Regions from separate parts of the Arthrobacter sp. 01T414 genome, predicted to be linked through region 2. Evidence: riboswitches for the same ligand, from Rfam matches in the RefSeq annotation. Region 2 holds a riboswitch; the other holds the start of a gene.

Region 1 (14,341 bases), on a different contig from region 2:
AGGCGGCGGCGTCCGGGCCGGTGACCCAGACTTCGCCCATGTGCGAGAGGTCGAACAGGCCCGCGGCGTTGCGGACGGCGTGGTGTTCGGCCAGCTCGGAACTATATTTGAGCGGCATCTGCCAGCCACCGAAATCGGTGAAAGACGCACCGGCCTTCTTATGCTCTTCGTAGAGCGCGGTGTAATTCTCAGTCATTGTCAGTCCTTAGTTCTCGAAGTCTTCGATCGGGGGGCAGGAGCAGACCAGGTTGCGGTCACCGGCGGCGCCGTCGATCCGGCCGACCGGCGGAAAGTACTTGTCCTGCTTGAGGGTGTGGACCGGGAAAGCGGCCTGTTCGCGCGGGTACGCACGGTCCCAATCGGAGGAAACGACGGCGGCCGCAGTGTGCGGTGCGTTGCGCAGCGGGGAGTCCGCCAAGGTGAAGTCGCCGGCCGCAAGCTGTTCGATTTCGGCGTGGATGGCGATCATCGCGTCGATGAACCGGTCGATCTCGCCCAGGTCCTCGGACTCGGTGGGCTCGACCATCAGGGTCCCGGCAACCGGGAACGCCAGCGTCGGGGCGTGGAATCCGTAGTCGATCAGGCGCTTGGCGACGTCCTCGGCCGTCACGCCGGTCTTGGCCGTGAGTTCGCGCAGGTCCAGGATGCACTCGTGCGCGACGAGGCCGCCCTCGCCGGTGTAGAGCACCGGGAAGAACTCATTGAGCCTCGAGGCAACATAGTTCGCGGCGAGCAGCGCGGACTTGGTGGCCTCGGTCAGGCCCTGTCCGCCCATCAGCTTCACGTAAGCCCAGGAGATCGGCAGCACGCCGGCCGAGCCGTAGCGGGAGGCAGAGATCGGGGTGCCCTCGGCGCCGTTGGCCGGATCTGCCGCGTTGCCGGGCATGAACGGGGCCAGGTGGGCCTTGGCCGCGACCGGTCCGACGCCGGGTCCGCCGCCGCCGTGCGGGATGCAGAAGGTCTTGTGCAGGTTCAGGTGCGAGACGTCACCGCCGAACTGGCCGGGCTGGGCCAGGCCGACGAGGGCGTTCAGGTTGGCACCGTCAACGTACACCTGGCCGCCGGCTGCATGGACAGCGTCGCAAACCTCACGGACATCGGCGTCGTACACCCCGTGCGTGGACGGGTAGGTGATCATGATCGCCGAGAGGGCATCCTTGTGCTGTTCGATCTTGGCCTGCAGGTCGGCATGGTCGATCGTGCCGTCCGAGGCGGTGGCCACGACGACGACCTTCATGCCGGCCAGCACCGCGGACGCGGCGTTGGTGCCGTGCGCGGAGGCCGGGATCAGGCAGATATTGCGCTGGTCATCACCCCGGGAGAGGTGGTAGCCGCGGATCGCGAGCAGCCCGGCGAGCTCACCCTGGGAGCCGGCGTTGGGCTGGATGGAGACCTGGTCGTAGCCGGTGATCTCGGTCAGCTGGGCTTCGAGGTCCTCGATCAGTTCGCGCCAGCCCGCCGTCTGGGATTCGGGTGCGAAGGGGTGGATGGAGGCGAATTCCGGCCAGGAGATGGCTTCCATTTCGGCCGTGGCGTTCAGCTTCATGGTGCACGAACCCAGTGGGATCATGGTTCGGTCCAGGGCCAGGTCGCGGTCCGAGAGGCGGCGGATGTAGCGCAGCAGCTGGGTCTCGGAGCGGTGCGTGTTGAACACCGGGTGCTGCAGGTAATCCGAGGTGCGCAGCACCGCTTCCGGCAGCTCAAAGCCGTTCGCTTCTCTCACCGGGCCGGCACCGAAGGCCACGGCCACCGCGGAGAGGACTTCCGGCGTCGTGGTCTCATCGACCGACACGCCAACTGTGTCCGGGTCGATGAAGCGCAGGTTGATGCCGCGGGCTTCCGCGGCGGTGATGACCTTGCGGGCTTTGCCGGGGACGCGGACGGTCAGGGTGTCGAAGAAGGACCCGCTGAGCAGTTCGCGGCCCGCCGTTTCCAGTGCGGTGGCGAGAACCCGGGCGTTGTTGTGGACGTTGTCGGCGATCGCTTTCAGTCCGTCCGGGCCGTGGTAGACGGCGTAGAACGAGGCGACGATGGCCAGCAGCGCCTGGGCGGTGCAGATGTTGGACGTGGCCTTCTCGCGGCGGATGTGCTGCTCGCGGGTCTGCAGCGCCAGCCGGTAGGCGGGGGCGCCGGCGTTGTCCTTGGACACGCCCACGAGGCGGCCCGGCAGGGTGCGTTCCATCCCGGCCCGGACGGCCATGTACGCGGCGTGCGGGCCGCCGAAGAACAGCGGCACGCCGAAGCGCTGGGTGGAGCCGACGGCGATGTCGGCGCCCTGCTCACCGGGAGGGGTGATCAGGGTCAGGGACAGCAGGTCAGCGGCGACGGTGACGAGTGCGCCGCGCTCCTTCGCGTCCGCAATGACCGTGGACTGGTCCCAGACGCGGCCGGAAACGCCGGGCTGCTGCAGCACGATGCCGTTGATGTCGCCGTCGGGCAGGCCCTTGGACAGGTCAGCGACCTCGACCTCAAAGCCAAGGGCCTCGGCGCGGCCCCTGACGATCGCGATGGTCTGCGGGAGGCAGTCGGCGTCGAGGACGGTCTTGCCGCCGCTGGCCGCCTTGTCCTTATTGGCCCGGCGCATCAGCAGCACGGCCTCGGCGACGGCGGTGGCTTCGTCCAGCAGCGAGGCGTTGGCGATCGGCAGGCCGACGAGGTCCTGGACCATGGTCTGGAAGTTCAACAGCGCCTCCAGCCGGCCCTGCGAGATTTCCGGCTGGTAGGGCGTGTACGCGGTGTACCAGGCCGGAGCTTCGAGGATGTTCCGGCGAATCACGGCGGGGGTCACGGTGTCGTAGTAGCCCTGCCCGATCATCTGCACGGCCGTCTTGTTCCTGGAGGCGATCCTGCGCAGCTCGGCCAGGACCTCCACCTCGCTGAGGGCATCGGTCAATCGCAGGGGAACATCCTGGCGGATGGAATCGGGAACGGCGGTATCAACCAGGCCGTCAACGCTGTCGTAGCCGACAGCCTTCAGCATGGTGTCGACGTCGGCCTGGCGGCGTGCGCCGATATGGCGATCGGCGAAATTGGATGGAAGAGATTGAACCGTCAAGAGGAACTCCAAGGTTTGGCCGACGCAACGCGCCGGAGGGGACCGGGTTCCTCCCCGCTCTGTATTGGACCTGAGAGATTCCGCAGACCTTTGTCCGCTTGCACCGTCGGTGAGCCAGGAACGTGCCTGACTGCTTTCCAGAGTTGCCTCGCCGCGGCGGTACGGGGGCCTGAGAGATTCCTGGGGAGGATTTGCTCCTACGGCGCCTGCCCGGTGATGACGGGGAGGACTCTCCCGCCACGGCTCGAAAGGCGTATTCGAATGTGGTGATTCGGCTCACACGCTACACGCAATCCCSGCACCCGGCAACACGGCGGCGCCGTGCGACGAAACAATTCGACGGGGTTGACTTTCCAGCGTGATCCATCCCACACTGGATCGGCCAAGCAATGTTCCGGACGGAACAGATGGCCAGTATTTCTGCGGATCCGGGGATTCCCGGAGGCGCGGAATTCGGTTGCGGCCGGTGGTGGAGCGGGGTTGATCTCCCCGCCACTGCGCCTTCCGCACCACAACAAAATCAACATGCTTACGATCTGCGGCGGGAGAGTCCTGCCGGTACATTCAGCAGGCGCCGTAGGAGCAAATCCTCCCCAGGAATCTCTCAGGCCCATGTACCGCCGCGGCGAGGCGACTCTGGAAAGCAGCCGGACGGCGTCCGGCTCACCGAAGGTGCAAGCGGTTCCTGCGGGGGCAGGAAACGCGGAAACTCTCAGGTCCAAGACAGAGCGGGGAGGAACCCGAATCATCGTGGCACCGATGCCACTTGAACGATGGAGTTCCTCATGACGATTCAGCGACCACCCACTACCGCAGTCGAAGCCCCGCACCTTGAGCGGCAGCTCAGCAACCGGCACATCCAGCTCATCGCGATCGGCGGCGCCATCGGCACCGGCCTGTTCATGGGCTCGGGCAAGACCATCTCGGCGGCCGGCCCGTCGGTGATCTTCGTTTACATGATTATCGGCTTCATGCTGTTTTTCGTCATGCGGGCCATGGGCGAGCTGCTCCTGTCCAACCTGCACTACAAGTCGTTCAGCGATTTCGCGGCAGATCTATTGGGTCCCTGGGCCGGGTTCTTCACCGGGTGGACTTACTGGTTCTGCTGGGTGATCACCGGCATTGCAGACGTCATTGCCATCGCCGGGTACTCCCAGGAACTCTGGCCGGGACTGCCCCTCTGGATCCCGGGGCTGGTCACCATTGCGATCCTGCTGCTGTTGAACCTGACAACGGTGAAGGCGTTCGGTGAGACCGAGTTCTGGTTCGCCCTCATCAAGATCATCGCCATCGCTGCGCTGATCGTCGTGGGCCTGTTCATGATCTTCAGCGGATTCAGCTCCGAGGCCGGACCGGCAACCTTCAGCAACCTCTGGAGCCATGGCGGCTTCTTCCCGAATGAGTTCATGGGCTTCGTGGCCGGATTCCAGATCGCCGTGTTCGCTTTCGTGGGCATCGAACTGGTGGGCACGACGGCGGCAGAGGCCAAGGACCCGGAGAAGAACCTGCCCCGCGCCATCAACTCCATCCCGGTGCGCGTCCTCCTCTTCTACGTCGGCGCCCTCATCATCCTGATGTCCGTCATCCCGTGGACCCAGTTCGCCGCCGGACACAGCCCATTCATCGCCATGTTCTCCCTGGCCGGCCTCGGCGCGGCCGCCACGGTCGTCAACCTGGTGGTCCTCAGCTCGGCGATGTCCTCGGCCAACTCCGGCATCTACTCCACCTCGCGCATGGTCTACGGCCTGGCCCAGGAAGGTGACGCGCCGGCACGCTTCGGCGACCTGTCCCGCCGCAAGGTTCCGCAGAACGCACTCTTCCTGTCCTGCGTGCTGCTGCTGGCCGGCGTCGTGCTCATGTACGCGGGGGAGAACATCGGCAAGGCCTTTGAAATGGTCACCACCGTTTCCGCGGTCTGCTTCATCTTTGTCTGGTCGATCATCCTCGCCAGCTACGTAGCGTTCCGCCGTCGCCGTCCCGGTTTGCATGACTCATCCAAGTTCAAAATGCCCGGCGGCGTTCCCATGGTCTGGGTTGTCTTCGCCTTCTTCGCCTTCGTGCTCTGGACCCTGACCACCCAGCCCGACACGCTGGCGGCGCTGCTGGTGACTCCGGTGTGGTTCCTCGTGCTCGGCGCCGCATGGTTCGTGCTGCGCCGCAGGCCCGTCCACCTGGCCCGCTACGAGGCGTTCAAGGCAGAGCTGCAGTCCGAACAGGATGTCGCAGCCGAGCTCCGGGCGGTGGACGGCAAGTGAGCACCGGAACAGGCACGCCATCCAACGTCCCGGCCCCCGAACAGCTGGAGGGATCGAGTACGGAGTTTGTCCTCACCCTCGACTGCGCGGAATCGCCGGGGATCATTCACTCCGTGTCCAAATTCCTCCTGGACCACGGCTGCAACATCGTCGACATCAAGCAGTTCGGAGACCGGCAGGAACAGCACTTCTTCATGAGGGTGCATTTCGTCTCGACCGGCAGCTTCGCCGACGTCGAAGAACTCCGGCGCGACTTCACGCCGGTGGCCGCGGAATGGACGATGAACTGGCGCCTGGAGCGGCACGGCCGGAAACAGCGAATCCTCGTCATGGTCTCCAAATACGGCCACTGCCTCAACGACCTGCTCTTCCGCGCCCGCATCGGGGAACTGCCGGTCGAGATAGTGGCGGTGGTGTCCAACCACCGGGACCACGAGGACCTGGTCACCTGGCATGGGATCCCCTTCCACCATGTGCCAGTGACCCAGGCGACGAAGCCGGAGGCCGAGGCAACGCTGCTCTCCCTGGTGGATGCCTACGATGTGGAGCTGGTTGTCCTTGCCCGCTACATGCAGGTCCTGAGCGACAACCTCACGGCCCGGCTCGCCGGCAGGGCAATCAACATCCACCATTCCTTCCTGCCGAGTTTCAAGGGAGCCAAGCCCTACCACCAGGCGTACGAACGGGGGGTCAAGACCGTTGGGGCCACCGCCCACTACGTTAATTCGGAGCTGGATGAGGGGCCGATCATCGCGCAGCAGGTCATCGAAGTGGACCACACCTACGCGCCCGCTGACCTAGTGGCGGTGGGCCGCGACGCCGAATGCAAGGCCCTGACGAACGCCGTCCGCTGGCATTCCGAAGGCCGCATCATTCTCTCCGGCAACCGGACCGTCATCCTTCGCTGACGGCCTCCCGCCCGGTCATGCGAAGCCACCCGACGTCCGGGTGGCTTCGCATGACGAACCTGGTCCGGTCCCCGGATCCCACCGCTCAGGCCTGTCCCTTCCGGCGCGTCGCGCCGGCCATTCCTTGGAGTTCCACGTGACGGTTCAGTCTCTTTCATCCACGTCTTCGAAATCCCGGCCCGCGGCCGGTGCCCCTGCGCTTCCGACCCGGCTGGAAATCGTGCCCACCGACGGCATCGTCGCCAGGGTCCAGTCAAGCCTGCCGCCGGGCTCCGCGCTCACGGTCACCTGCCTGCCGCACCACGGGGTCAACCCCACTATGCGGGCAGCTGTCCAGCTTCGGCTCCTGGGTTATGACGTGGTGCCGCACCTCGCCGCCCGCAGCCTCGAGAGCCGCACCCAGCTCGCCGGCATCCTTAAGGATTGCGGTGCTGCCGGAATCAACGAGGTCTTCGCCGTCGGCGGGGACGCGGCGCAGGCAGCGGGCCCCTACCTGAGCAGCGCCCGGCTGTTGGAAGACATCGCCCAGCTCTCCGGCGGGAGCGTGGCCGTGGGCGTCGCCGGCTACCCCGAGGGGCATCCGCAGCAGAGCCAGCTGCGCATGCTCGACGCCCTGCTGGAGAAGCAGCACCTTGCCACCAGCGTGGTCACGCAGATGTGCTTCTCCGCCGCCCGGATCAGCTGGTACGTGGAGCTGCTGCGCCGTGAAGGCGTCGCCCTGCCGGTGTGGGCCGGCGTCGCCGGGTCGGTGCCGCGGACCAAGCTCATCTCGCTGGCCACCAAGATCGGCGTGGGACCCTCGCTCCGGTTCATCGGCCGCAAGGGTCCGCTGGCCCGGCGGCTCATGGACGGCGGCAACTATTCGCCGCAACGGCTCGTATCCGAGTTGTCGGCCGTCCAGCCCTCCCTGGCCGGCGTGCACCTGTACACCTTCAACAATCTGGAACCGTACCTGGCCGCCCGCAGGGCCGAAAGCGTGGCTGTCCCCTGAGCCGAGGCGGTTAAGGGCGGCCGATAATCCCGGGCACAGCAGGGGCCCCGCCCTGAATCCTGACGGGGCCCCGGCAGTGCCAGCCGCTTAGTGGCCGCACTGTGGAAGTAGCCGCTTAGTGGCCGCGCGCGATCCATTCCTCAAGCTGCGGCGCCTCGGCGCCGACCGTTGTCGAAGCTCCGTGCCCGGTCCGCACCACGGTGTCCGCCGGCAGGGCCAGGAGCCGGGACTTGATGGATTCGATGATGGTGGGGAAATCGCTAAAGGACCGGCCGGTGGCTCCGGGACCGCCCTGGAACAGGGTGTCGCCGGTGAAGACCGTGCCTTCGCTCTCCAGCCGGAAGCTCACGGAGCCGGGGGAGTGGCCCGGCGTGTGCAGCGCCACCAGTCGGGCGCCGGCGACGTCGAAGGTCTCGCCGTCGTCGATGCCGTGGTCCGGCTTGGTTCCCGGGAAGACCCGGTCCCAGAGCATCCAGTCGTCCCGGTGCAGGTAGACCGGTGCGTTGACCAGGCCGCGGAACGCGCCCACGGCGGCGATGTGGTCGTCGTGGCCGTGGGTGAGCAGGATGGCCTTAACAGTGCGCCCGGCGACGGCGGACGCGATGGCGTCGGCGTCGTGGGCCGGATCGATCACGACGCATTCCTGCTCGTCTCCGACGATCCAGACGTTGTTGTCGACGTCCCACGTGCCGCCGTCCAGCGAGAACGTGCCCGAAGTGACGAGCTGGTCGATCCTGAGGCCGTTACCGGAACCGCCGCTCACAGCTCAACCACCGAGCGGAGCACGGACCCGGAGTGCATCTTCTCGAACGCTTCCTCGATCTGCTCGATCGTGATCCGCTCCGTGACGAAGGCGTCCAGATCCAGCCGGCCCTGCCGGTAGAGGTCGATCAGCATGGGGAAGTCGCGGGAGGGCAGGCAGTCGCCGTACCAGGAGGACTTCAGCGAGCCGCCGCGGCCAAAGACGTCCAGCAGCGGCAGCTCCAGGGTCATCTCCGGGCTGGGGACGCCGACCAGAACCACTGTTCCGGCGAGGTCGCGGGCGTAGAAGGCCTGCTTGTATGTCTCCGGCCGTCCCACGGCATCGATCACGACGTCGGCGCCGAAGCCGCCGGTCAGTTCGCGGATCGCCTCCACCGGGTCGACGGCGGAGGAGTCCACGGTGTGGGTGGCGCCGAGTTCCTTGGCGAGTTCGAGCTTCTTGGCGTCGACGTCCACCGCGATCACGGTGGTGGCGCCGGCGAGCGCGGCACCGGCCACGGCCGCTACGCCCACGCCGCCGCAACCGATCACGGCGACGGAATCGCCGCGCTGGACGTCACCGGTGTTGATCGCGGCTCCGAGGCCGGCCATGACGCCGCAGCCGAGCAGGCCGATCGCGGCGGGGTCGGCGTCGGGGTCCACCTTGGTGCACTGGCCGGCGGCGACCAGGGTCTTCTCGGCGAAGGCGCCGATGCCCAGCGCGGCGGTGAGCTCGGTGCCGTCCGCCAGCGTCATCTTCTGCGTGGCGTTGTGTGTGTTGAAGCAGTACTGCGGCTCGCCGCGGCGGCAGGCGCGGCACTCGCCGCAGACCGCGCGCCAGTTCAGCACCACCCGGTCGCCGGGGGCCACCTCGGTGACGTCGGGGCCGACCGCGTTCACCACGCCCGTTGCCTCGTGGCCGAGCAGGAACGGGAAATCGTCGTTGATGGCGCCCTGCTTGTAGTGCAGGTCGGTGTGGCAGACGCCGCAGGTGAGGATGTCCACCAGGGCTTCGCCGGGTCCGGGATCCGGGACCAGGATGGTTTCCAGGGTGACGGGTGCGTTCTTGGAACGGACGACTGCGCCTTTGACTTCGTGGACCATGGGCTGGCTCCTTTGCTCGTGTCGCTGATGTTGCCGTGAAACTCTGTCTTACTACTCTGTCGCACAACTGGACACGGCGCGGCCCTGAGGGGGCCGCGCCGTGTCGTGAGCGCTACATATCGCTAAAAAGTGGGGCCTAGGCCGCGAGGCGGCTCTTGACCTCGGCCGCGGACGGGTTGGTGGCGGCGGTGCCGTCCGGGAAGAGCACGGTGGGGACCGTGCGGTTGCCTCCGTTGAGCTGCTCGACGAGTTCGGCGGTGCCTTCGACTTCCTCGATGTTGATCTCGGTGTACCCGATGCCCTGCGCGTCCAGCTGCTTCTTCAGCCGGTTGCAGTAGCCGCACCAGGTGGTCGAAAACATGGTGATGGTGCCGGAATCGGGGATGAAGTCCACGAAGTTCTCCTCAAAGCTGGGTTGGCGGCGCTGGTTGCAGGTACTGCGTGGCAGCGCCGGTTGCCGACAAAAGTCGTACGTCACTACCAATAACCGTAACCCGAAGTGCGCTATTCCCTGGATCTATTCCCGGTAGGCGGCCCGCGGTGGCATGCTGGTGCCGTGTGTGGACGCTACGTGATGGCCCGGGCCGTCGGGGACCTGCTCGCCGAATTCGACGCCGAACTGGAAGAAGAGATCGTGATTCCGCCCTCGTGGAACGTGGCGCCGACCGCGGACGTGCCGATCCTGCTGGAGCGGCTCGTCGAGGACGGGGCCGCGCCAAAGCCGGTGCGGCAGCTGCACATGGCCCGCTGGGGACTCGTGCCGTCCTGGGCCAAAGACCCCGGCATCGGCTCGAAGATGATCAACGCGCGCAGCGAGAGCGTTTTGGAGAAGCCGGCGTTCCGCAAGGCCACCCGCACCCGGCGCTGTGCCGTTCCGGCAGATGGCTATTACGAGTGGAAGGACGAGGGCAAGGCCAAGCAGCCCTACTACGTCCACCCGAAGGACGGCAGCCCGGTAGTTTTTGCGGGACTCTATGAATGGTGGAAGGACCCGACGAAGGCCGAGGGGGATCCGGAGCGCTGGTTGCTCTCGACCTCGATCCTGACCACGGATTCTCCGCCGGAGGGTTACGCGGGCGGCATGCTCGCGGAATTGACGGCGCTGCACGACCGGGTCCCGCTGCCGATGGACCGCCGGACGATGGAGGCCTGGCTGGACCCGCACGCCGACGACGCAGCCGCCCTCGTGGGGCTGGTCCGGGCCGGCGCGCACGACGTCGCGGAGGGCTGGCGGATCGACGCCGTCGGCACCGCCGTCGGGAACGTGAAGAATGATTCCCCGGAGCTGATCGAACCGGTGGGCAGCCTCTTCTAGGAGTCCCTAGACGGTGACCTTGCCGCCGGCGTCGACCGTCCAGGTGGGGTTGAAGGCGACCTCCCAGCGGAACCCGTCCGGATCCGCGAAGTAGCCCGTGTAGCCGCCCCACGGCTGGGTCTTCGGCGCGGCGACGACGACGGCGCCGGCGGCCTCCGCCTGGCGCATCACCTTGTCCACCTCGTCGGCGCTGCCCACGTTGTGGCTCAGCGTGATGCAGGGGATGCCGGCCGGAGCGTCGGTGCCCGCCTCGGCCTGCATCTGCCCGGCGTCCCAGAGCGAGAGGATAAGGCCGTGGTTGACCTGGAGGAAGACCACTTCGCCGGGAACCTCCCGGTGGACTGGCCACCCGAGGCCTGCCACGTAGAAGCGGCGTGAGGCGTCAACGCTGCGGACACCCAATGAGATGAAGTCGACTCGTGGTTGCATCATTCGATACTGTCATGCACATGTCCACACATCACCGTGACGCCAAAGAAGCCCAGGCCGATAAGGAACAGCTCGCCGCCGTGCGGGTGGCCGTGGATGAGGTGGACGAGCAGATCGTCGCGCTGATCGGCCGCCGCGAACGGCTGATCCGGATTGCCGGCACCCTGAAGGCGGACAGTGCCGAGGTGAGGGCGCCAGGCCGCGTGGAGCGGGTCCTGGAGCACGTCAAGGCCACGGCGGAGCAAAAGGACATCGACACCGAGATTGTCGAACAGACCTACCGGGCCATGATCGATGCCTTCATCCGGCTCGAGCTGGATGTCTACAAAGCCTCCAGCTAAGGCTGGTCGAACCGGTTAGAGCGACTCTTCGACCGGGACGTTGGCCTGGTATTCGCGGCCCTCGCAATCGCTGTAAGCCGTCATCAGGTGGCCCTTGGCCAGACCCATCACCGTACTGAGCGGAAAGTTGCCGGTAATGGTGTTGCCGGAGTGCTCTACGCCCTTGAGGTCGAAGTTCTCTTCCGTGCCGTCATGGCTGAAGCAGAAAAAAGAAACGGCCTCGCCGTTCATGAACTCGATTTCCATCCGGCGCTGGTGCGAATGGTCCGGAGTGGCCGCCACGAGCCCCACCACATAGGCCCCGGAACTCGGGATATTCCCGTCTATATCGAACTTCGCCACCAAGGTTGAATCCTTGGCGGCGATGCTTACGTGCTTCAGGAGTGCGCTATGGGAGCTCATAGCTCAATCCTGCTACCTGCGCCTGCGTCCGTCCACCCCCCATCTAGGTTTTGTCCCGGGCCCGGCGTAGACTTGAAGTGTTCGAAAATATATTCGAATACCCTCTCAAAATTCTTGCCAGAGGGCTGCGCTTCCGGGAGGCATCATGGGGACATTCAGTCAGTCGGTGGATGTCGCCTGCACCCCGGCCGGCCAGCCGTTGTCCCTTGACTGGGCCGGGCGGCATTACGAGGTCTGCGCCGAACCCGTCCGCTGGTTCGAGCGGCGGCAATGGTGGGCCGAGGAGCAACGCGCGCCATTGGGCAGCGGGCCGGGGCTGGTGGACCACGAGATTTGGCGGATCCAGGTCAGGGAGGCCGGCACACCGGAACAGACCCTCACCCTGGACCTGAGCCGGCACCTTGGCAGCGGCCGCTGGCGGTTGCTGCGGATCCATGATGCCCTTCACCCACTCAGGAAGACCGAGTCGGCATGAGTTTCACCCATCTGCACGTTGCCACCGCCTTCAGCGCCCACTACGGGGTGTCCTGGCCGGAGGAACTCGCAGCCGCTGCTGCCGCTGACGGTGCCACAGCGCTCGCCTGCACGGACCGCGACGGCCTCTACGGCACGGTCAAGCACCTGAAGGCGTGCATGGCCGCGGGCCTGGACGCGATCGTCGGGGTGGATCTGGCAGTCTTCGACGACGACGGGGACCTCCGCACCCAGCTGGGCGGACGGGTCGTCGTCCTGGCGCACGGACAAAACGACGGTGCCGGCTACCGTGCGCTGTGCAGGCTGGTTTCCGATGCCCACGCCCGAACCACGGGCAAGGCCGGGGGAACTGTGCCGGTCGCCGTGACCAGGGCGGAACTGGCCTCGCGCGCCCTGGACCCGCAGACCCTCAAACCGGTGCTAACGGTACTGATCGGCCCGGACTCGGATGTCGGCCGTGCCATGGGAGGCCGGCGGTACCTGCGCCCCCGGACGCTCTTCAAGCGCTGGCTGGATGCCATGCCGGCAGGAACCCTCGCCGCAGAGGTCGTCTCGCAGCTCAGCCCTCCCGGCGAACCGCTGAGCACCGCCCATGCCGTGCGGATGCTCAAGCTTGCCGCGGAACACGCCGTTCCCGCGGTGCTGAGCAATGCCGTACGGTACTGCGCCGAGGACGGCGCCGCCACGGCGGACGTACTGGACTCCGCCCGGGCACTGAAATCGCTGCCCGAGCTCTCCGCCGCGCCGCTGCTGCAACCCAACGGGCAGGGCTGGCTGAAGTCCTCCGCGCAGATGCTGCGGCTGGGCCAGGAAATCATGCACGCCGCGGGCTATGGTGCCGCGGACCTGAAGAGCCTGCTGGCCCATACCGAGGCGCTCGCGGACCGCTGCCGGATGGACCCGGGCGCGGACATGGGATGGAAGCAGCCAGTGGTCCCGGAAGCCTCGGTCATCGGGATCGCGGGGGATCCGCTGGTTGAGCTCACGCAGCGCTGTGAGGCGGGCATCAGCCGGCGTTTCACTGGGATCTCCGGCAAACCCGCCGAAGAGCTGCGAGCCCGGCTGGAGCACGAACTGCGGATCATCGACAGCTTGGGCTTCGCCTCGTATTTCCTGACGGTCGCCGAAGTTTCCCGGATGATCCTGGACATGGGGGTCAGGGCGGCCGCCCGCGGCTCGGGAGCATCCAGCCTGGTCAACTTCCTGATCGAGGTCAGCCAGGTCAACCCGCTGCAGCACGACCTCATCTTCGAACGCTTCCTCTCCCGGGACCGCGCCACCCTGCCGGACATTGACATCGACGTCGAAAGCGCCGAGCGGCACAACGTCTACCGGAAGATCTTTGAGCGCTTCGGCTCCGAGCGCGTCACGCTGATGAGCATGCAGAACGGTTACCGCGCCCGCGGCGCCGTCCGCGACGCCGGCCTGGCCCTGGGCATGGACGGCGGCGACATCGACGAGATCGCCAAGCAGCTCTGGCGGTTTTCGGCCCGGAACTTCCGCGAAGCCCTGGTGGAGAAGCCGGAGCTGAAGGAATTCGCCGGCCGGGTGGAACAACGGGACTTCACCGAAAACCAACAGCTGGACCTGCTGGTGGACCTCACCGAACGGTTGGACCGGCTGCCGCGCCACATTTCCATGCATCCCTGCGGTGTCATCCTCGGCGACGCGACCCTGCTGGACCGTACCCCCGTGCAGCCCAGCGGCCTGGGCCTGCCGATGAGCCAGTTCGACAAGCACGACATGGATCCGATGGGCATGCTCAAACTCGACGTCCTCGGCGTCCGCATGCAAAGCGCCATGGCGTTCGCGGTCCGGGAGGTGGTCCGACTGCACCCGTCGAAGGCCGAGGTGGTGGCAGCAGGCCGCCACCCGGCAGGGCCGGATGGAAACGGCCCGGATTACATCTCCGCCGACGGCCACATCGACCTCAACGCCGTCCCGCTCGACGACGAACCCACCTTTGAGCTGATCCGCAGCACCCACACCCTGGGCTGCTTCCAGATCGAGTCCCCTGGCCAGCGGGAGCTGATCGGAAAGCTGGCGCCGCGGGAATTTAACGACCTCATCATCGACATCTCGTTGTTCCGGCCGGGGCCGATGAAGTCGGACATGGTCCGGCCATTCCTGGAACACCGGCATGGCTTCGCGCCGGAGGTCTACCCGCACCCGGACCTCAAGCCGGTGCTCCAGGAGACCCACGGGGTCACCGTCTTCCACGAGCAGATCCTCAAGACGTTCCATGTCATGACCGGCTGCGGACTGGCCCGGGCCGACGAATTCCGGCGGGCGCTCGGCAACGAGGTGCTGGAGGCCAAGGTGGAGG
Region 2 (14,341 bases):
CGTTCATCCTGGTCGGGGCGGGGCTGATCCTGGCCTCGCGCCGTACCAAAGCGAGCCAGCAGCAGGCGGAACTGGCGCGCGGCGCCGAGGCGGCCGCGCTGAACTCCCCGGAAATGGATCCGAACGAGAAGCTGCTCGAGGACATGCGCGTCCACCCGGTGGAGATCCTGCTCGCCCCCGACCTTGTCGACATGGTCTCCGGCGCGTCCGATGACCTGCTGGCCCGGGTCCGCTCGTTGCGGCACAAGATCGCGATGGAGCTGGGCCTGGTCATTCCGCCGGTGCGCACCAGGGACAGCGTGGACCTCCCGCCCGCCACGTACGCCATCCGGATCGCCGGGGTGGAGGCCGGTCGCGGCACCGCTCCCGGCGGCCAGATGCTGGCCCTGGGCGACTCGCTGGATTCACTCCCGGGCGTGGCCATGATCGAGCCCGTCTTCGGTCTCGCCGGGAAGTGGATTCCGGCCGAGATGCGGCACAACGCCGAAATGACCGGGGCCACCGTGATCGACCGCGTCTCGGTGCTGGTCACGCACCTGTCCTCGATCGTCACCGGCAACGCGGCCCGGCTGCTGTCCCGCGAGGATGTCCGGGTGCTCACGGAGGGTGTGCGCAAGCAGAGCCCCTCCGCCGTCGACGAGCTGACCCCGGCGCTGCTCTCGCTCGCCGAGCTGCAGCGCGTGCTGCAGGGCCTGCTCGACGAACAGGTCCCCATCAACGACCTGGCCCGCATCTACGAGGCGCTCACCCTCCGGGCCAAGATTTCCACGGACCCGGAATCGCTGGTGGAGGCTGCGCGCCAGGCGCTCGGCCCGGCGCTGACGGCCAAGTTCATGGAGGGCCCGGTGCTCAACGTGATCATGATCGACCCGCTCCTGGAACAATCCATGCTCGAGGACATGCGCCCGGCCGAGGGCGGCAGCCAGATCGTGATGGGACAGGACCGGCTCGACGCCGTGCTGCGCTCGGTGCGCAACGCGGTGGACTCCGCGGCCGCCGCCAACCGCCAGGCCGTCCTGGTTTGCGCCCCGGCGCTGCGTCCGGCCATCCACCGGCTCATCGGGGCGCAGCCCGGGTCCATCCCCGTGCTCTCGTACCGCGAAGTCACTTCCGCCAATGTCCGGATCGAAACTGTAGGAGTCGTGCGCCATGCCGAACCGCTATCGGCTTAAGGGAGCCTCGCTGGAGGAAATCCGCAGCAAGGCCGAAGCCCAATACGGCCCGTCCGCCCGGATCGTTTCCGCGGAACGCGTCATCAGCCCCGGCATCGCCGGGCTCTTCGCGGCGAACCGCTACGAGGCCGTCGTCGAGGTCCAGCCCAAGCACGACGTCGTCACCGGCGAGGTCGTGCCGGATGCGGACATCCTCTCCGAAGGAGAGATCCTCGAGCGTGCCTCCGCCACGACGACGGACGCGCCGCGGGACACCGTCCGGGACGCGCCGCGGCGCCCGGAGGCTCCGGCCAGCACCCGCGTCGCCTCCGCTCCGGGCCACGAGTTGCAGGGAGACGCGATCGCGGCCCTGCTGGCCGAAGCCGACGCCGCCGAACTGACCCTGCACCGCTCCGGCACCCCCGGCGTCTCTACCGAGTCACCGGACTTCGCCGAACTGCTGGACCAGCTCGGCTCCGGACTCCGTCCGACCTCCGCCGGTGCCGGCCAGCCTGAGCGCGGGAGGCCGGCAACCCCGGGAAGCGGCGCGGCGGAAGACGCCGCGCCGGCCCAACAGCAGGCTGCGGTGTCGGCGCCGTCGTCTTCTTCGTCGATGCGGTCCGCTCCGGTGCGCGAGAAAGTCCCGGTTCCGCTGAGCGGTACCGGTGACCTGGTGGTGCTGGTGGGTCTCGGTGACGACGCCTTGGACACGGCCTTGGCCATGTCCATCGCTGCCGGCGGCGCGGACGTGCGCACGGCGGGGGAGTTGAGCGCCTACGGGCACCTGCACTTGGACGGACGCCAGAGCGCGACGGCGGCCCGCGCCCACGCCGTGGAGACGGAGCAGACGGTGCTCGCGGCGTTCGGACTCGGCAAGGCCCGCAACACTCTGGCCAGGCTGCAGGCGATCGCGGCGCTCTCCCCGGACCAGCTCTGGGTAGTGGTGGACGCCGGACGCAAGCATGAAGACACCGCCCGCTGGGTGAGCCTGCTGCGGGCCCGGCTGGAGGTGGCCGGCGTGGCCGTGGTGGGCGCAGCCGACACGGGAACGCCCGAAAGCGTGGACGGCCTTGGCCTGCCGGTGGGCTGGATCGACGGCCGCCCGGCGGCCCGGCCGGCGCCGTGGGCCGCAGCGTCCGGCCGCGAAGGGTAGATTGAGAGAATGCTGGTACTAACACGCAAGCCGGGCGAACAGATCATGATCGGCGACGGCATCGTCATCACTGTTCTGGAAGGGCGCGGCGACGGCGTCCGGATCGGCATCGAGGCGCCCCGCGGCGTCCCGATCCAGCGGCGGGAAGTAATCGAGGCCATCGCTGCGGCGAACCTGGCGGCAGCCGAAGCAGGCGCCGACGCCGGCACCGGCACCGAGGACGCGCTGCGCGGGCTGCTGCCCCCGGCCGTCCCCGCGGTTCCGCCGGCGGCCGAGACCGGCCGCCCCGCTGCACCCGCCGCCGACTGACGCGCGCCTGACGTCCGCCGCTTTCGCCGCCGCGGTCGCCGCCGGCCGGCTGCCCCGGCGTGTCGCCTCAGTGCGAGTTCGCGTCGTCGCCGAGGTACTGGGCCAGTAACGGCTGGGTCGCACGGCGCGTGATGGCGAGGGCCCGCTCAATGTTCCCGGCAATCGTCAACTGCTCAAGGACACCGGCAGGATCGTCCGGGGCCTCCGGTCGCTGCAGGCTCCGGAGCGTTGCCTCGTTGGTGCGGGCTGCCTCGCCGAGCCGGCCCATCAAGGCGCGCAGGCCCTCAAGATGCTCCTGCAGGACGGTCGGCCAGGAACCCTGCGGCGCGGCGGCAATCAGTTCAAGCAAAGTGGCCTGCGCCGGTAGGCCCCATTCGGCCGCCACCGCCGCGGACTCGACATTCCGGGCCAGTGCCTCGAAGCGCAGGCGGTCCAGCACACCTTCTACTTCGGACGCGGTGAAGGTCAGCCAGTGGGTGTTGCCGGCGGCCGCATGCAGTCGCTGCGTTTCCAACCGGAACAGGAGCAGTTCCAACTGCCGCCGTTCCTGCCACAGCGCCGCCGAAAGATCCCCTGCACCCATGGGCCCCATTCCCCTGACATCCCGGCCAAATTACGGCTTTCCGCATTTTCCGCCAAGCTTTTCCCTGAGGGTACACGCAGATTCCGGATCAGGTGATAGGTTTCGTTCTGGGTGCTGCGCCCGAGCTTCGAACACCGCCTCCCATGGGGGGAGTGCGCGACCGTTTGGTGGTGCGGCTCTCAGGGTTTTTAAAGCTCCTGATCCGTCTCATGGGGGGACACACTATTGAATCGCGTGGAACGCAACGAGATGGTCACCCAGCACCTTCCGCTGGTTGGCTATCTCGTCTCAGATTTGTGCTCGAAGGCGTCCCACCTCTCGCGCGATGACCTGGCGTCGGCTGGCGCCGTTGCCCTGATTACCTCGGCCGATTCCTTCGACCCTGACCTTGGCGTGCCCTTCGGCGCCTTCGCGCGCCGCCGCATCCTCGGCGCCTTCGCCGATGAAATGCGCGCCAGCGACTGGGCGACGCGCTCGGCACGCCGACGGATCAAAGAGACCATGTCCGTCCAGGAGACCCTGGCGGCGGCGCTCGGTCGCACCCCCTCGGTTGACGAGATCGCCTCCGCGCTCGGCGTCCAGCAGAGCGTTGTGGAAGCTGCCCTCGCGGACGCGTCGCGGACCCTCACGCCGCTCGACGACGCCGTCGTCGACACCCTCGCAGCGGAAACCCTGTCCCCGGAGGGCTCGGTCCTCGCTGACGAGCGGCTCCAGTACCTCCGTGCCGCCGTGAAGTCGCTGCCGGAACGGATGCGCTACGTCGTCGAGGAGATCTACTTCGGCGACCGGACCGTCAAGGACCTGGCAGCAGAGTTGGGCTCCACTCACGCGGCCGTCTCGCAGCAGCGCGCCGAAGCGATCCGCCTTATGCGCGACGGCCTCACCGCCCACTACGCCGATGACCCGGACCAGGGCTTCGAACCGCAGTCCCGGATCACGCCGCGCCGCCGGAATGACTATCTCGCCCAGCTCTCCGAGGCCACCACCGGGGGAATTACCCGGGCCATCTTCCCGCAGGGGCCGGTGCTGAACCAGGCCGTCTGAGGCGATTCCGGACGATTAGTAAGCTCACTTAGTAAGCTGATCGTGAAATTCGCCCGCGACCATCGCGTGCCGTTTGCTCCCTGGGGTAGCGTCTGAGGCATAACGCCGGATCAGACGTTCCTATCAAGGAGGATTCATGAAAGCATCACCTACCCTGACGAGCAACCTGCAGGCCGTTCTCGTGGACCTGATCGAACTCCACGTACAAGGCAAGCAGGCGCACTGGAACATTGTGGGCACCAACTTCCGCGACCTTCACCTGCAGCTGGACGAAATCATCGAGGCGGCCCGTGGATTCGCCGACGACCTGGCCGAGCGGATGCGCGCCCTCCATGCACTGCCGGATGGTCGCAGCTCCACGGTTTCGAAGACCACCGCGCTCGCGGAATTCCCCACCGGCCTGATCAACACCAAGGATGCGATCGACAAGATCGTTGCCGCGCTCGAGGCCGCCGTCGGCACCATGCGCAAGGTGCACGACGAGGTGGACGAGGAAGACCCCACCACCGCGGACCTGCTGCACGAGTTCATTGCCAAGTTCGAGCAGTACGCCTGGATGGTTAACGCCGAAACTATGCGCGCCACCGCCAGCGTCACCACGCCGGACAGCAAGAAGTAGCCGCGTTCGTTCACGCGGTTTCCACGCGCCCGACGCCGGGTCCCCCCGGCGTCGGGCGCTCGCTCTTAACCCTTGACAGACCTTGCCCCCCGCCGCGGCGGCCCTGCGCCGGCTGTTAGGCCGCCGTCGGCACCTTGCGCAGCACGACGGCGGCCAGCACCGCGGCGCCGGACATCAGCACCAGCGCGATGGCTGCCGTGATGTGGACGCCCGAATCGAAGGCGGCCCGGGCGGCGGCCATCACAGATTCCGCCAGCGGCGCGGGGAGGGTGTGTGCCAGTTCCGCGGCCCCGGCGAGGGTCTCGCCGGCCTGGGCAGCGGCCCCCGCCGGGACCGTCCCGTCGGCGACGGCGGGAAGGTGCAGGTTGCGCTGGTAGGACGCCGTCAGGATGGAGCCGAGGATGGCGGTGCCGAGCAGGGAGCCGACCTCGTAGCCGGTTTCCGAGATGGCGGCCGCTGCGCCTGATTTCGCCGCCGGCGCCGCTCCCAGGATCAGGTCGTTGGAGATGGTTTCGGCCGCGCCGACGCCCAGGCACAGCACCAGCAAGGCGGCCAGCAGCAGGCCGGGCCCGGTGCCGTGGTCCCCGAAAGCCACCAGGCTGTATCCCGTGGCGCTCAGGAGCAGGCCGCCGGCCACCACGAAGCCCGGACGGACCTTGCGCACCAGCGGGACCACGAGCAGTCCCGCGACCACTGTGGCGACCAGGGCCGGGACCATCGCCATGCCGGACTCCGAGGGCGACTGCCCCTCGAGGAGTTGCAGGTGCTGGGCGAGGAACAGGATGAATCCGTTGTAGGAAAACAGGGCCAGGACGTTGGCTGTGATGGCGGTGCTGAAGACCGGATTGCCGAACAGGCTCAGGTCCAGCAGGGGAGTGCCTGAGTCCTGCGCCGCCAGCCGGTGCTGGCGTCGGACGAAGGCGTAGCCCATCAACAGCCCGACGCCGAGGGCCGCGAGCGGCTCCGGCGCAACGCCGTCGGTAGCCAGCATCTTGATGCCGTAGACCGCTGGCACCATGGCCAGCAGCGACAGGACGATGCTGGGGGCGTCCACCCGGCCGGGGTTAGGGTCCCGTGATTCCGGGATCAGTACGCGGCCAAAGACCAGCAGCGGCAGGATAATCGGCACCGCGACCAGCAGGACCGCTCCCCACCAGAGGTGTTCCACGAGCCAGCCGCCGAAGATCGGGCCCAGCGCAGCGCCGCCGGAGAAGCCTGCGGCCCAGATTGCCACCGCGAGCCGACGCCGGTTGGGCTCGGGGAAGATATTTCGGATCAGGGACAGCGTGGACGGCATCAGCATCGCGCCGAAGAAGCCCAGCCCGGCCCGGCCCGCGATCAACCACTCCGCGCCGGGCGCAAAAGCAGTCACGGCGGACACCGCTGCGAAGCCGGAGCTGCCGATGAACAGCAGCCGACGCCGGCCGATCCTGTCACCCAGGCTGCCCATCGCCACGAGCAAGCCGGCCAGCACCAGCGGATATGCGTCGACGATCCAGAGCAGCTGCACCCCGGTGGCATCCAGGCTGCGGGCAATCGCCGGCAACGCGAAGGTCAGTGCGGTGTTGTCCACGGCCACGAGCAGAACCGGGAACATGAGCAGCGACAAGGCCAGCCAATCGCGCCAGGGTGCGCGGGGAGCCGGGGCGGCATGGGTGGCGGCGGACAGGGACGCGGTACTCATAAACAATAACTGTACCGTCTGGACGGTATAGTTAAGAAATTGCTGTTCAGGCAGGCATGATGGGAGCCATGGCCAGAAAACCCGTTGCCCGCGAAGCCGTCCTTGACGCCTTCGAATCCCTTCTCATTACGGAGGGAGAGCGCGCTGCGACGCTGGACGCCGTAGCCAAGCTGGCCGGCGTTTCCAAGGGGGGACTGCTGTACCACTTCCCGAACAAGGAAGCCATGATCTCGGTGCTGCTGGAGCGCCTGGACCGGCTCCTCGCCGAGGATCTGGCTGCCATGGCCGCAGCCCCGGAGGGAGCGGCCGCGTACTTCATCAGGTCCTCGGTGTGGGCCGACACCCCGCTGGACCGCGTCTTTGTCGCCGCCACCCGCCTGGCCGAAGTGGCCCACGCTGAAACCCTGCGGCGGATGGCCGGGGTGCAGGCGAGCTGGCTGGCCCTCCTTGCCGCCGACGTGGGACCCGCGATGGCCAAGCCCGTGCTCTACATGGGGGACGGGCTGTACTTCAATGCCATGCTGGCGCGGGGGCCCGGCGAGGCGCCGGCCGAGGTGGCCGGCGATGTCGAAAGCCTGCTGGCCGCCGTCGAACGACTCCGCGGCTGATCCGGCCCAAGCCGAGGGGACGCTCCCTCGGGTTTGGCGCTCTTCCGGGGGACGCTCCCTCAGGTGTGGTGCCCTCCCGGGGGACGCTGCCTCAGGTCCGGTGCTCTTCCGGGGGACGCTCCCTCAGGTCTGGTGCCCTTCCGGGGAAACCCTCCCTCACATCACGTGAGGGAGCGTTGGGTAAGTCGTGCCGGAGGTGAGGGAGCGTTCAGGAAATTCGCGCCGGATGTGAGGGAGCGTTGGGGTGGGTCGTGCCGGAGGTGAGGGAGCGTTGGGGTAAGTCGTGCCGGAGGTGAGGGAGCGCCCGAGGGATCGGAGTTTGCGGACGCGTCTCCGGCGTAGGACAATGGAGGCTGTGACTACGGTCACGAGCAATTGAATATGCCTTTGATCTGCGGCGGGAGAGTTCTGCAAGTAGGTACAAGCAGGCGCCGTAGGAGCAAACCCTCCCCAGGAATCTCTCAGGCCCATGTACCGCCGCGGCAAGGCAACTCTGGAAAGCAGCGAGTGCGCCCCATGGCGTGCTGTGCTCACCGACGGTGCAAGCGGAGCCTCGCGAAAGCGGCTGCGCGGAAACTCTCAGGTCCAATACAGAGCGGGGAGGAACCCGAATCAATGTGGCGTACCCTGCGCCGCCTTAGTTATGGAGTTCCTTGTGACTGTTACCTCAGCCTCCACGTCCTTCGTTGACCGGCATATCGGCGCTCGCCGCCAGGCCGACGTCGACACCATGCTGAGGGCTGTCGGCCACGACACCGTCGACGCCCTGGTGGACACCGCCGTTCCGAAGGACATCCGGCAGGACTCCGACCTGGCGCTCGGCGCCGCCCTGAGCGAAGTGGAAGTTCTCGCCGAACTGCGCCGGATCGCCTCCAAGAACAAGACCGCCGTTCAGATGATCGGCCAGGGCTACTACGACACCGTCACCCCCGCCGTGATCCGCCGGAACATCCTCGAAGCTCCGGCCTGGTACACCGCCTACACCCCCTACCAGCCGGAAATCTCGCAGGGCCGACTGGAGGCCCTGCTGAACTTCCAGACCATGGTCCAGGACCTCGTCGGCCTGCCGATCGCCAACGCCTCGCTGCTGGATGAAGCCACCGCCGTCGCCGAGGCCGTGCTGATGATGCGCCGGGCGAACAAGAACAAGACGGCCCACGACGGGAAGACCGTCCTCGACGCCGACTGCCTCCCGCAGACCATCGCGATCGTCAAGGGCCGCGCCGAGGCCCTTGGCTTCGAGGTCGAGGTCGCGGACCTGTCCAAGGGCCTGCCCGAGGGCGTCATCAACGGCGTCGTGCTGCAGCAGCCCGGTGCCTCCGGCCGCGTTTTCGACCACTCGGCCGTCATTGCGGACGCGAAGGAGCGCGGCGCGCTCGTCACCGTCGCGGCTGACCTGCTGTCCCTGACCCTGATCACCCCTCCCGGTGAGCAGGGAGCCGACATCGCTGTCGGCTCCGCCCAGCGCTTCGGCGTTCCGCTCTTCTTCGGCGGCCCGCACGCCGCGTACATGGCCGTCCAGAAGGGCCTGGAACGCTCCATGCCCGGTCGGCTCGTGGGCGTGTCCAAGGACAACGCCGGCGTCCCCGCCTACCGCTTGGCGCTGCAGACCCGCGAGCAGCACATCCGCCGTGAAAAGGCGACCTCCAACATCTGCACCGCCCAGGCCCTGCTGGCCATCGTCGCCTCGTTCTACGCCGTCTACCACGGCCCGGACGGGCTGAAGGCGATCGCGGAGACCGTTCACGGCCACGCCCGGACCATTGCCGCCTCGCTCAAGGCCGCCGGACTGGACGTGCAGCACACCTCGTTCTTCGACACCGTGACCGTGTCCGTCCCTGGCAAGGCCGCCGAATTCATCGCCGCCGCTGACGCCAAGGGCATCAACCTGCGCGCCATCGACGCCGACACTGTCGGCATCTCCGCCGATGAAGCCACGACGGCGGCCATCGTCGCCGACGTCGTCGCCGCCTTCGGCGCGTCCGTCGCCGACACTTCTGAAGGCTTCGCCCTGGACTCCGCCGTCGAACGCACCTCGGATTACCTGCAGCACCCGGTGTTCAACACGCACCGCTCCGAGACGCAGCTGCTGCGCTACATCCGCCGCCTCTCGGACCGGGACCTGGCCCTGGACCGGACGATGATCCCGCTGGGGTCCTGCACCATGAAGCTGAACGCCACGGCCGAAATGGAGGCCATCTCCTGGCCGGAGTTCGCTTCCATCCACCCCTTTGCCCCGGACTCGCAGACGGCGGGCTGGCGGGAACTGATCGAGGACCTCGAAGCCCAGCTGACCGAGATCACCGGCTACGACCAGGTCTCCATCCAGCCGAACGCCGGCTCCCAGGGTGAGCTCGCCGGGCTCCTCGCGATCCGCGGTTACCACCTCTCCCGGGGAGATGACCAGCGCAACATCTGCCTGATCCCGGCCTCCGCGCACGGCACCAACGCCGCCTCCGCGGTGCTGGCCGGCATGAAGGTCGTCGTCGTGGCCACCGCTTCGGACGGCACGATCGACCACGCGGACCTACAGGCCAAGATCGAACAGCACAAGGACGCCCTTTCGGCGATCATGATCACCTACCCGTCCACGCACGGCGTGTACGACGCCGACGTCCGCGAGGTCTGCGACGCCATCCACGCAGCCGGCGGCCAGGTCTACATCGACGGCGCCAACCTCAACGCCCTCGTCGGACTGGCCCAGCCCGGCCAGTTCGGCGGCGACGTCTCGCACCTGAACCTGCACAAAACCTTCTGCATCCCGCACGGCGGCGGCGGACCCGGCGTGGGCCCGGTCGCGGCCAAGGCCCACCTGGCCCCGTTCATGCCCGGCAACGCAGCAGACCCGGCCAACGGCGCCGAGGGCACCCCGATCTCCGCCTCCCGCTACGGCTCCGCCGGCGTGCTGCCGATCTCCTGGGCCTACGTGAAGCTGATGGGCGGGCAGGGCCTGACCGAAGCCACCAAGTCGGCCCTGCTCGCCGCGAACTACATCGCGGCCCGCCTCAACGACTACTTCCCGGTGCTCTACACCGGCGAGGGCGGCCTCGTGGCCCACGAGTGCATCCTGGACCTGCGCGAACTCACGGCCAAGACCGGCGTCACGGCCGAGGACGTCGCCAAGCGCCTGATCGACTACGGATTCCACGCCCCCACCCTGGCATTCCCGGTGGCCGGGACCCTGATGGTCGAGCCCACCGAGTCCGAGGACCTGGGCGAGATCGACCGGTTCATCACGGCGATGATCGCCATCCGTAAGGAGATCGACCAGGTCGCCCACGGCGACTTCACTGTCGAGCACAGCCCGCTGCGCAACGCACCGCACACCGCGGCCGCCGTCGTCAGCACCGACTGGGAGCGCAGCTACCCGCGCGAACAGGCCGTCTTCCCGGTCCACACCCTGCGGCAGGACAAGTACTTCCCGCCGGTCGGCCGGATCGACGGCGCCGCCGGTGACCGGAACCTGATCTGCTCCTGCCCTCCCCTCGAAGCCTTCGAAGATCACTCCGACGACTCCGCAGACTCTGCCAATTAAGGACAGCCAACGATGACTGAGAACTACACGGCACTTTACGAAGAGCACAAGAAGCTTGGAGCCTCCTTCACGGACTTCGGCGGCTGGCAGATGCCGCTCAAGTACAGCTCCGAACTTGCCGAACACCACGCCGTCCGCAAGTCCGCGGGCCTGTTCGACCTCTCCCACATGGGCGAAGTCTGGGTCACCGGCCCGGACGCCGCCGCCTTCCTGGACTACGCCCTGGTCGGCAAGATTTCCGCGATGACGGTCGGCAAAGCCAAGTATTCGCTGATCTGCAACGAAGACGGCGGCATCATCGATGACCTCATCACCTACCGCCGCCCGGCCGCGGCCGACGGCACCGACAAGTTCCTGGTGGTCCCCAACGCCGGCAACGCCAAGGTCGTGGCCGCGGCCCTGGCCGAGCGCGCTGCAGACTTCGATGTCAAGGTCCAGGACGCCTCCGCCGAGACCTCGCTGATCGCCGTCCAGGGACCGAAAGCGGAGGCCATCCTGCTCCGCCTGGTCCCCGCCGCGCAGCACGAGCTCGTCACCGGCCTGAAGTACTACGCCGCCGTCGACGTCCCGTTCATGTTCGGCGGCAGCAGCCAGAACCTCCTGCTGGCCCGCACCGGCTACACCGGCGAGGACGGCTTCGAAATCTTTGTCGCCAACGACGACGCCGCCGCACTCTGGCAGGCGCTCATCGCCATCGCTGAGGAAGGCGAGCTGACGCCCGCAGGCTTGGCCTCCCGCGACTCGCTCCGCCTCGAGGCCGGCATGCCGCTCTACGGCAACGAGCTCTCCCTCGAAGGCGACCCGTTCGCCGCCGGGTTGGGTCCCGTCGTCGCGCTGTCCAAGGAAGGCGACTTCGTCGGCAAAGCCGCCCTGGCAGCCAAGAAGGAAGCCGGCGCCGGGTCCACGACGGGCCGCAAGCTCGTCGGGCTCAAGGGTCTGGGCCGCCGGGCCGGCCGGGGCCACTACCCGGTCCTCAAAGACGGCAACACAGTTGGCGAAGTCACCTCCGGCCAGCCCTCACCCACCCTGGGCTACCCGGTCGCCATGGCTTACGTCGACGTCGCCTTCACCGAACCCGGCACGGCCCTGGACATCGACCTGCGCGGAAAGAGCGAGCCGTTCGAAGTTGTCGCACTGCCTTTCTACAAGCGCCAAAAGTAGGCGGGCTGGTTCCCGGCTCCGGGACCGGCCGTCTGGGTTTTCACGTGTGCTCGCTCGTTTGACCCGCCGTCCCCCTAACCTCGCAAGCTCGGTCAGGGAACCCGGACGGCGGCCACTCGCTTAGACGCACGCTTTCGAAAACCCAGCCCGGCCGGCCCCTCGGGGACCGCTCACCTTCAACACCAACGGGAGCCAGCGCTTTCGAAAGCCAATGGTGCGGGGTCTGTGCCGCCTACCGCGGGTCGGCCCTGGAAGATTTAAACGGCCAGCGTTTCTTTCCGGAGAGCGGGCGGGCTGTTTGAAAACTGTTGGCCAGCGGATATGAAGCGGCCGATAGCGGCAGGGGAACGGATTCCGGAAGCGTGCGTCTAAGCGAGGAACGAGCGAGCACGCGGAGGAATTCGGGCTCCGGCCGCGCACCCCGGCCCACCCACGTTCGCTAGGCACCGGCCACAATAGATTTAGCACCACCGACCACTCCAAGACTTAGGAAAAACACATGGCAAAAGTTGCCCCTGAACTGCAGTACTCCGACGAGCACGAGTGGGTTGCCCGCGAGGCCGGGAACGTAGTGTCCATCGGCATCTCGGCGGTCGCCACGGACGCGCTGGGCGACATCGTCTACGTTGACCTGCCCGAGGTGGGCTCGTCGGTAACGGCGGGTGAGACCTGCGGTGAGGTTGAGTCGACGAAGTCCGTTTCGGATCTCTACGCCCCGGTGACGGGCGAGGTCACGGAGATCAACGACGCGGTCGTGTCCGATCCCGCGCTGATCAACAGCGATCCGTACGGTGCCGGCTGGCTCTTTAAGGTGGCCGCGGAGTCCGAGGGTCCGCTGCTCTCCGCCCAGGACTACGCCTCCAAGAACGGCGGCGAGCTGTGAGCGGCTCGACCGTGGCCGCCGGCACCGAAGCAGTGTTTGAGCAGGTTGTGTCCCCGTCGCTGGACGCGGAGCTGGCGGCCCTGGATCCGGAGATCGCCGCGCGGATCGACGCGGAGCTGGGCCGCCAGCGGGATGGGCTGGAGATGATCGCTTCGGAGAACCACACGGCGCGGGCGGTGATGCAGGCGCAGGGCTCGGTGTTGACGAACAAGTACGCCGAGGGTTACCCGGGCAAGCGTTATTACGGCGGCTGCGAGCACGTCGACGTCGTCGAGCAGCTCGCGATCGACCGGGTCAAGGCCCTGTTCGGCGCCGGGTACGCGAACGTCCAGCCGCACTCCGGGGCGCAGGCGAACGCCTCGGTGATGCACGCCCTGATCCGTCCGGGCGACACGATCATGGGGTTGAACCTGGCCCACGGCGGGCACCTGACGCACGGGATGAAGATCAACTTCTCCGGCCGGCTCTACAATGTCATCCCGTACCAGGTCCGCGAGGATGACCACCGGATCGACATGGCCGAGGTCGAACGCCTCGCCCAGGAACACAAGCCCCAGCTGATCGTGGCCGGCTGGTCCGCGTACGCCCGGCAGCTGGACTTCGCGGAGTTCCGCCGGATCGCCGACTCGGTCGGCGCGTACCTGATGGTGGACATGGCGCACTTCGCCGGGCTCGTCGCGGCCGGGCTGCACCCCTCCCCGGTGCCGCACGCGCACGTCACGACGTCCACGACGCACAAGACCCTGGCCGGTCCGCGCGGCGGGATCATCCTCTCCAACGACGCCGAGATCGCCAAGAAGATCAACTCCGCGGTGTTCCCGGGCCAGCAGGGCGGCCCGCTCGAGCACGTCATCGCGGGCAAGGCCGTGGCGTTCAAGATCGCCGCGTCGCCCGAGTTCAAGGAACGCCAGGAACGCGTCCTGGCCGGCGCCCGGATCCTCGCCGAACGCCTGGTCCAGCCCGATGTCACGGCCAAGGGCATCACCGTGGTCTCCGGCGGCACCGACGTGCACCTGGTCCTGGTGGACCTGCGCGACTGCGAGCTCAACGGCCAGGAAGCCGAGGACCGGCTCGCCGCGATCGACATCACGGTCAACCGCAACGCCGTCCCGTTCGACCCGCGCCCGCCGATGGTGACCTCCGGGCTGCGGATCGGCACCCCGGCCCTGGCCACCCGCGGGTTCGGCGAGGCCGCGTTCGCCGAGGTCGCGGACATCATCGCCGAGGCCCTGACCGCGGACGCCGGCGCGGACCTGACCGGGCTCCGCGCCCGGGTCCAGGCCCTCGCCGCCGCCCACCCGCTCTACCCTTCGGTTGCTAACCTAGCCTGACCGTCCAGGGGCCGGCCCTACCCGGGCTGGCTCCGGGACCGGCGGACCGGACTTTTCACGCGTGCTGCTCCTTCTCCCCACCGTCCCCCTAGCCTCGCAAGCTCGGCCAGGGAACCCGGACGGCGTGGGCCCTCGCTTTGACGCACGCTTTCGAAAAGCCCGGCTCCGCCGGCCCCGCGAGGGCACCTCACCTTCTGCTCCGTCCCCACATTTATCCCCAGTTAGGAACCCGGCCATGGCTGTTGGCGTCTTTGATCTTTTCTCTATTGGGATCGGGCCC

Evidence for each region. A riboswitch is a leader RNA that binds a small molecule or an ion and turns the genes downstream of it on or off. The one in region 2 is predicted to bind glycine.
Region 1: another riboswitch for glycine. It lies ahead of AC1DK9_RS06005 (amino acid permease); the one in region 2 lies ahead of gcvP (aminomethyl-transferring glycine dehydrogenase).

What each region holds. Positions count from the first base shown of each region.
Region 1 covers NZ_JBFTQK010000002.1:108,356-122,696, forward strand. The annotation lists gene gcvT (glycine cleavage system aminomethyltransferase GcvT) at 1-196, opposite strand, end outside; gene gcvP (aminomethyl-transferring glycine dehydrogenase) at 206-3,067, opposite strand; glycine riboswitch at 3,203-3,302, opposite strand; glycine riboswitch at 3,588-3,685, shown strand; gene AC1DK9_RS06005 (amino acid permease) at 3,841-5,310, shown strand; gene purU (formyltetrahydrofolate deformylase) at 5,355-6,218, shown strand; gene AC1DK9_RS06015 (methylenetetrahydrofolate reductase) at 6,355-7,209, shown strand; gene AC1DK9_RS06020 (MBL fold metallo-hydrolase) at 7,325-7,972, opposite strand; gene AC1DK9_RS06025 (S-(hydroxymethyl)mycothiol dehydrogenase) at 7,969-9,054, opposite strand; gene AC1DK9_RS06030 (mycoredoxin) at 9,191-9,448, opposite strand; gene AC1DK9_RS06035 (SOS response-associated peptidase) at 9,611-10,369, shown strand; gene AC1DK9_RS06040 (VOC family protein) at 10,376-10,798, opposite strand; gene AC1DK9_RS06045 (chorismate mutase) at 10,813-11,139, shown strand; gene AC1DK9_RS06050 (hypothetical protein) at 11,155-11,541, opposite strand; gene AC1DK9_RS06055 (DUF6504 family protein) at 11,687-12,016, shown strand; gene AC1DK9_RS06060 (DNA polymerase III subunit alpha) at 12,013-14,341, shown strand, end outside.
Region 2 covers NZ_JBFTQK010000006.1:115,428-129,768, reverse strand. The annotation lists gene AC1DK9_RS14130 (flagellar biosynthesis protein FlhA) at 1-1,172, shown strand, start outside; gene AC1DK9_RS14125 (hypothetical protein) at 1,150-2,304, shown strand; gene AC1DK9_RS14120 (carbon storage regulator) at 2,314-2,613, shown strand; gene AC1DK9_RS14115 (flagellar protein FlgN) at 2,681-3,196, opposite strand; gene AC1DK9_RS14110 (sigma-70 family RNA polymerase sigma factor) at 3,422-4,240, shown strand; gene AC1DK9_RS14105 (Dps family protein) at 4,377-4,859, shown strand; gene AC1DK9_RS14100 (MFS transporter) at 4,975-6,543, opposite strand; gene AC1DK9_RS14095 (TetR/AcrR family transcriptional regulator) at 6,612-7,151, shown strand; glycine riboswitch at 7,540-7,638, shown strand; glycine riboswitch at 7,640-7,755, shown strand; gene gcvP (aminomethyl-transferring glycine dehydrogenase) at 7,795-10,686, shown strand; gene gcvT (glycine cleavage system aminomethyltransferase GcvT) at 10,699-11,847, shown strand; gene gcvH (glycine cleavage system protein GcvH) at 12,347-12,730, shown strand; gene glyA (serine hydroxymethyltransferase) at 12,727-14,061, shown strand; gene AC1DK9_RS14070 (L-serine ammonia-lyase) at 14,297-14,341, shown strand, end outside.